DNA from 2 places in the Paenibacillus beijingensis genome. Region 1 is predicted to be linked to the other one. Evidence: riboswitches for the same ligand, from Rfam matches in the RefSeq annotation. Region 1 holds a riboswitch; the other holds the start of a gene.

Region 1 (3,437 bases):
TCGAGACGCACAGAGCGAGCAGCGCCTGATTGGAGCAGATGTTCGACGTGGCTTTCTCGCGTCGGATATGCTGTTCCCGCGCTTGCAGTGTTAATACGAAGCCGCGATTGCCGTCGATATCAGTCGTCTGGCCGACGATCCGGCCGGGCATCCGGCGCATCAGCGGCTCGGCGACCGCGAAGAAGCCGCAGGTCGGACCGCCAAGCGATTGGGAGATGCCAAGCGGCTGCGCATCGCCGACGACAATGTCGGCGCCGAGCTTGCCGGGCGGTTCAAGCAGGCCTAGCGACATCGGGTTCGCGCTGACGACGAGCAGCCCTTTGACGCCGTGAATGATCGGCTCGATCGCGGCAATATCTTCGACACAGCCGAAGAAGTTCGGCGATTGAACGAGCACGGCTGCCGTATCGCCGGTTACAGCCGCCTTCAACGCGCCAAGATCCGTCACGCCATTCGCGTAGCCGACCTCGACAACCTCCAGGTTCAGGCCGCGGGCCATCGTACGTACGGTCTCGCGTGCTTCCGGGTGGACGGTGCGCGAGATAACGAGCTGCCTGCGCTTCGTCGCGCCGCTCGCCAGAGCGCCGGCTTCGGACAGCGCCGTCACGCCGTCGTACATGCTGGCGTTGGCGACGGCCATCCCAGTCAGCTCGCAGATATAGGACTGGAATTCGAAGATTGCCTGAAGCTCCCCTTGACTGATTTCGGGCTGATACGGCGTATAGGCGGTATAAAATTCAGATCTGGAGATCATATGATTAATGACGACCGGAATATGGTGATCGTAGATGCCGGCGCCCAGGAAGCTGGCGTAGCGATCCGTATCGGCGTTACGGCCGGCCATTTCCTTCATATGCTCAAGCAGCGAGAACTCATCGAGAGCGGGAGACATCGGCAGGACGCCGCGGTAACGAATCGCCTCCGGTATGTCGCGGAACAGGTCTTCAATCGTTTGTGCGCCGATCGTCTTCAGCATGTCGGCCTGGTCCTGTTCGGTTATCGGGATGTAGCGGTGTTTGTTGGCCACGAAGCTCACTCCTTCGGAAGTCTTTTATAAAATGGCGCCCTGACGACTTGTGCCTTCAGCCGTTTCCCGCGTATTTCCACCCAGAGCTCGGTGCCTGGCCCGGCGTAATCGGCAGCGATCAGGGCAAGGCCGAGATTGCGCTTAAGCGTCGGAGATTGGGTGCCCGTCGTCACTTCGCCGATCACTTTGCCGTTCGCATAGACGGGATATTGGGGACGGGGGATGCCGCGGTCGATCATCTCAATACCGACGAGCTTGCGCGGCACGCCTTCGGCTTTCTGTTTCAGCAGTGCGTCACGGCCGATAAAGTTGTCTTGGGAGAGCTTCACGAAGAAGCCGACGCCCGCCTCAAGCGGGGTAATCGTATTCGAAAGCTCTTGACCATACAGCGGCAGGCGCGCCTCGAAGCGAAGCGTGTCTCTGGCGCCAAGTCCTGCCAGCACGAGCCCGAGCGGTTCGCCCGCCGCGAGCAGAGCGTTCCAGACGTCAGCGGCGCGAGACGCCGGTACGTAAATCTCGAAGCCGTCCTCACCGGTGTAGCCCGTTCGTGAGACAAGCGTCTTCACGCCTGCAATGGAGACATCGGCGGTGAAATGGAAAGGAAGAAGTTCGCCAACAGCCGGCTCTGCCCCCAGCGCATCCATAATGGCGGACGCTTTCGGACCCTGCAGGGCGAGCAGCGCCAACTCATCGGAGATATTCTCGAGTACAACATCCCCGATCAGATGCTCGCGCAGCCAATCAAAGTCTTTGTCGATATTAGAGGCGTTCACTACGAGCATGTACTGGTCGGCCGTGAGCCGGTACACGAGCAAATCATCGACGACGCCTCCGTCCGGATAGCACATAAGCGTGTACTGCGCCTGGCCGTTCGAGAGCTTCGTTACATCGTTCGTCGTCATCATTTGCAGGAAAGCTTCCGCGAATTGCCCGGTCACCTTGATCTCCCCCATGTGGGAGACATCGAACAGACCGGCCTGCTGCCGCACGGCGTCATGCTCCTTCTGAATGCCCGAGAATTGAACGGGAAGCTCCCAGCCGCCGAAGTCGATGCATCGGACGCCGGGATAATCGGCGTAGAGCGGGTAAAGCGGGGTTCGTTTAAGTTTAGTCATCCTTCTCTCCTCCTCAGGTAACGTGAAAACCCATTAAACGCAATAAAGGACAGCAGCAAAAAGGCTGAACGTCCGCAGCGTGAATGCCGCTTTCCGTTTCCTCTTCGCTCTGTCCTTTGTACCTGAGAGTTACCCCGAACTTGAAATGATTGCCCGGGTTTCCCCTTGGGTGACGACGGGCACGCCTTTCGCGTTCCGAACGTTCTCTCCAGAGGCGCGTCCGGTAAAGGTCCTTTTGCCTGAGAGATTCACCTGCATCAGGCTTACTCCTTCGGCGCCGCCCTGTCAGCTGACTTGGGCAATCTCTCCCGTTACCATCATCCGCATGATTATATAGTTTATTAATACCTGACTTCCGAGGGGTATGTCAATATATATTTCCTATTTGCGAAATTTTATTGTGAGGTATCTTGACATGTAAACGGAGTGTCGATTACTCTAAGTGCGTCAAACAATTTTGAAATAAGCGGATGACGATGGCAGGGAGAGACCGGGCGGACAATCTAGGATCGCCAGGCACCGAAGGAGCAAGTCGACGGCCAGCCAGCCGGACGATTAATCTCTCAGGTAAAAAGAACCGCCATCCGACGCAACTCTGGAGAGAGCGAACAGCCACCAAAGGGGTAACAGCGGTTTAAGAACCGCTTAAACTCTCAGGTACCCGGACAGAGAACACGGCGACAAGCCGGTTCTCTGTCCTTTTTTTTACATTTGAAACACCATGTGGAGGTGGCACTTTTGAGTTTGCAAACGTACGATCCTGATATCCATGCGGCCGTTAACCGCGAGCGCGAAAGACAATTGAAGACGCTGGAGTTGATTGCCTCGGAGAATATTGTCAGTCCGGAAGTCATGGAAGCGATGGGGTCCGAGCTGACGAACAAATATGCCGAGGGTTATCCCGGCAAACGGTATTACGGAGGCTGCGAGTATGTGGACGAAGCGGAAACGCTTGCGATCGAACGGGCCAAGGCGCTGTTCGGCGCAGCCTACGCCAACGTCCAGCCGCATTCCGGGGCGCAGGCGAATACCGCAGTTCTGTTTCATCTTCTTGAGCCCGGAGACAAGCTGATGGGCATGAACCTCTACCAGGGAGGACATCTGACGCACGGCAGTCCGGTCAGCCTTTCGGGCAAATGGTTCGACGTCGTGTCCTACGGCGTCGACGAGATCACCCATCGCATCGATTACGATCAGGTCGAAGCGATCGCCCGAAAGGAGAAGCCCCGCCTTATCATCGCCGGGGCGAGCGCCTATCCCCGCCTGATCGACTTCGCCAAATTCAAGGAGATCGC
Region 2 (3,437 bases), 500 kb from region 1:
TCTACGGAGTTGCCAAGGAATTGGTTCCTGCTCATGCGTTCGATTTTGCAAAAATTTTTTTGCGGTCATGGGCGCTCCACCCTAACTCCCCGGATACAACACTCTATTCCGTCAGCTTTCGGTACGCGTCGGCATCCATTAAGCTGCTGACGGCTTCTTCGCCGCCGCCTTCCACTTCGATTTCCACGATCCAGCCGTTTTCATACGGACTTTCGTTGACGAGCTCGGGGCTGTCGATCAGCGCTTCGTTCACTTTCGTTACTTTGCCGGTAAGCGGACTGAACAGATCGGAAACCGTTTTTACCGATTCGATCGTCCCCATCGGCTGATTCATCTCCACTTCGGCTCCGACTTCCGGGAATTCCACGAACACGATATCGCCAAGCTGGCTCTGCGCATGGTCGGTGATCCCGATCCGCACGATACTGCCGCCTGCCGCAGCCGCCCATTCATGTTCCTCCGTATAACCGAGCCCTTGTCTAATTTCGCTCATGCTTCAACATCCTCTCCGCTAAATAATTGTAGATCGCTTTTTTCGCAAAAAAAGACAGAGAACCGGCCTGATGCCATGTTGCTCTGTCCCGGGTACCTGAAAGTTTAAACCGCGATTATGCGGTCCTTACCCCTTTGGCGGCCTGTGAAGCTCTCTCCAGAGATGCGTCGGAAGGCGGTTCGTTTACCTGAGAGATTGATCGCCGGACGGCTATCCGTGCGACTTGCTCCTTCGGTGCATGCGGTTATTTTATCCGCAAGTCTCTCCCGTCATTCGTCATTCGCTGCTTATTTGATACCCTTAGCGTAAAGCAGGTCTTGATTTCATGTCAATATAGATGACAAAAATCGAGGAAAAATAAAAAAAGTTGACATAGGCATGTCCCATCATGTAAAAAGGAGTTAGATAACCGAATATGCGGATGAACGTAATGGGAGAGACTGACCGGAACATGCGGCGGCGCCGAAGGAGTAAACCTACTTAAGGTGAATCTCTCAGGCAAAAGGACCTTTACGGGACGCACCTCTGGAGAGAACGGCCTTCACGCTGCAGCGGTTTTGGAGCGGCAGACGGCGCGTCACCCAAGGGGAAACCCGCATGGGGCGGGGTAACTCTCAGGTACAAAGGACAGAGCGAAACGGGAATGACAGCAGCCGGGAGGCTGCTTGCGTTAGTCCCTTTCGCGCGTTGTCCTTTTTTGCATTTTGATTTAAGGGAGTTAATAGCGGTTCAGTTGTCCACCATACAGTTATGGAGTTTTTAATTTTGAGGAGATGGTGAGTAAAGATGGTTCAACCGCTTAAAAGAACCCCTATTTTTCCGCTTTATGCCGATTGCAAAGGGGCACGATGCATCGATTTTGGCGGCTGGGAGCTTCCCGTGCAGTTTTCCGGTATTCAAAAAGAGCATGAAGCCGTCAGACGGCAGGCCGGCTTGTTTGACGTGTCCCATATGGGCGAATTCAATGTGACCGGCCCGGAGGCGGAGACGTTTTTGCAGCGGATGACGACTAATGACGTGTCCAAGCTTTCCGACGGGCAGGCCCAATATACGCTTATGTGTCACCCGGACGGCGGCGTCGTTGACGACCTGCTTGTCTACCGGCTGACCCCCGGCTCATACATGCTTGTCGTAAACGCCTCGAACATCGACAAAGATTTTGCGTGGCTGCAGGAACATCTGATCGACGGGGTGACGCTGGAGGATGTGTCGGCCGAAACGGCGCTGATCGCGCTCCAGGGCCCCCGCGCCGCAGAGATCATGGCGAAGGCGGCCGGCGCGGATTGCGGCTCGCTGCTCCCGTTTCATTTTGTCCGGAATGTTGATGTGTGCGGCGTAGAAGCGCTCGTTTCCCGAACCGGATATACCGGTGAAGACGGATTCGAAATTTATGTCCGTTCGCAGCGGGCGCCGGAAGTATGGAAGGGACTCATGTCCGCCGGCGAACCGTTCGGACTTGTGCCGGCCGGTCTCGGCGCGCGCGACACGCTGCGGTTCGAAGCGAGGCTGCCGCTGTACGGCCAGGAGCTGTCGCCATCGATTTCGCCGCTGGAGGCCGGAGTAGGCATGTTCGTCAAGCTGGCCAAAGGGGATTTTATCGGTCGCGATGCCCTTATGAAACAGCGAGAAGAAGGACTTCCGCGCAAGCTGGTGGGCATTGAAATGGTCGACCGCGGTATCCCGCGGACGCATTACCCCGTCTATGCGGAAGACCGGCTGATCGGAGAGGTGACGACGGGCACGCAGTCTCCGACACTTAAGCGCAGCCTCGGACTTGCGCTCATCAGCGCCGAATACGCCGAAGCAGGCACGGAGGTTCAGGTCGAAATCCGCGGCAAGCGGCTGAAAGCGGTCGTCGTGAAGACGCCTTTTTACAAAAGAACCGCCAATTAAGATGAACCGATAACCGCGCATACGGTGAAAAAAGGACTGCCGCTAGGCAAGGTGCTTCACGCTGAACCGGCAACATTGCAGGGGGACATCTCTTCCGGCAGCAGCATGGGTCTGTGCCCTGTATGGCAGCATATTAACTTTGAGCAAAGGTGGAGAACGATGAGCTATAAGCACCGTTATATTCCGATGACCGAACAGGATGAAGCCGAAATGCTGCAGACAATCGGCGCCCAAACGATCGAGGATCTGTTTCGCGATATCCCCGCTTCGATCCGCTATCGGGGAACGCTGCCGATGTCGTCCGCTCTTGACGAACAGGAACTGCTGAAGCATATGAAGGAGCTGGCGGGCCGCAATGCCGACAACGAACGGTTCATCAGCTTCCTTGGAGCCGGTCTGTACGACCATCACATTCCGGTCGTCATCAACCATATTATTTCCCGCTCCGAATTTTATACCGCCTATACGCCGTACCAGCCCGAAATCAGCCAAGGCGAGCTGCAGGCGATCTTTGAGTTCCAATCGTACATTTGCGAGCTGACCGGCATGGCGGTCGCCAACGCCAGCATGTACGACGGGGCGACGGCGCTTGCGGAAGCCGGCGCGCTTGCCTCAGCCGCCACCCGGCGCAAGCAGGTCGTCATCTCCCGCACCGTCCATCCGGAAGCGCGGGAAATTATGCATACGACGGCCCGCGGCCTCGGGCTTGAGGTCGTGGAGATCGGCTATGCCGGCGGCGTTACCGATCTGGAGCAGCTTCAGTCAGCCGTGTCGGATCAGACGGCGGCAGTTATCGTCCAGTCGCCGAATTTCTTCGGCTGCGTGGAAGATATCACCGCCATCGAGCCGATCGTTCACGCGCGCAAGGGACTGCTCGTCGTCAGCATGAATCCGATGGCGATGGGTCTGCTGGAGGCGCCAGGCCGTCTCGGCGCCGATATCGTCGTGGGCGACGCCCAGCCACTCGGCATTCCGGCGTCGCTCGGCGGGCCGACGTGCGGCTTCTTTGCCGTCGCCGAGCCGCTGATGCGCCGGATGCCGGGCCGAATCG

What was found. A riboswitch is a leader RNA that binds a small molecule or an ion and turns the genes downstream of it on or off. The one in region 1 is predicted to bind glycine.
Region 2: another riboswitch for glycine. It lies ahead of gcvT (glycine cleavage system aminomethyltransferase GcvT); the one in region 1 lies ahead of gcvT (glycine cleavage system aminomethyltransferase GcvT).

The regions. Positions count from the first base shown of each region.
Region 1 is NZ_CP011058.1:1,648,940-1,652,376, reverse strand. Features, by position in the region: gene gcvPA (aminomethyl-transferring glycine dehydrogenase subunit GcvPA) at 1-1,027, opposite strand, end outside; gene gcvT (glycine cleavage system aminomethyltransferase GcvT) at 1,033-2,142, opposite strand; glycine riboswitch at 2,250-2,356, opposite strand; glycine riboswitch at 2,360-2,463, opposite strand; glycine riboswitch at 2,613-2,732, shown strand; gene VN24_RS07455 (serine hydroxymethyltransferase) at 2,881-3,437, shown strand, end outside.
Region 2 is NZ_CP011058.1:1,147,017-1,150,453, forward strand. Features, by position in the region: gene gcvH (glycine cleavage system protein GcvH) at 104-493, opposite strand; glycine riboswitch at 659-772, opposite strand; glycine riboswitch at 915-1,013, shown strand; glycine riboswitch at 1,017-1,126, shown strand; gene gcvT (glycine cleavage system aminomethyltransferase GcvT) at 1,280-2,386, shown strand; gene gcvPA (aminomethyl-transferring glycine dehydrogenase subunit GcvPA) at 2,546-3,437, shown strand, end outside.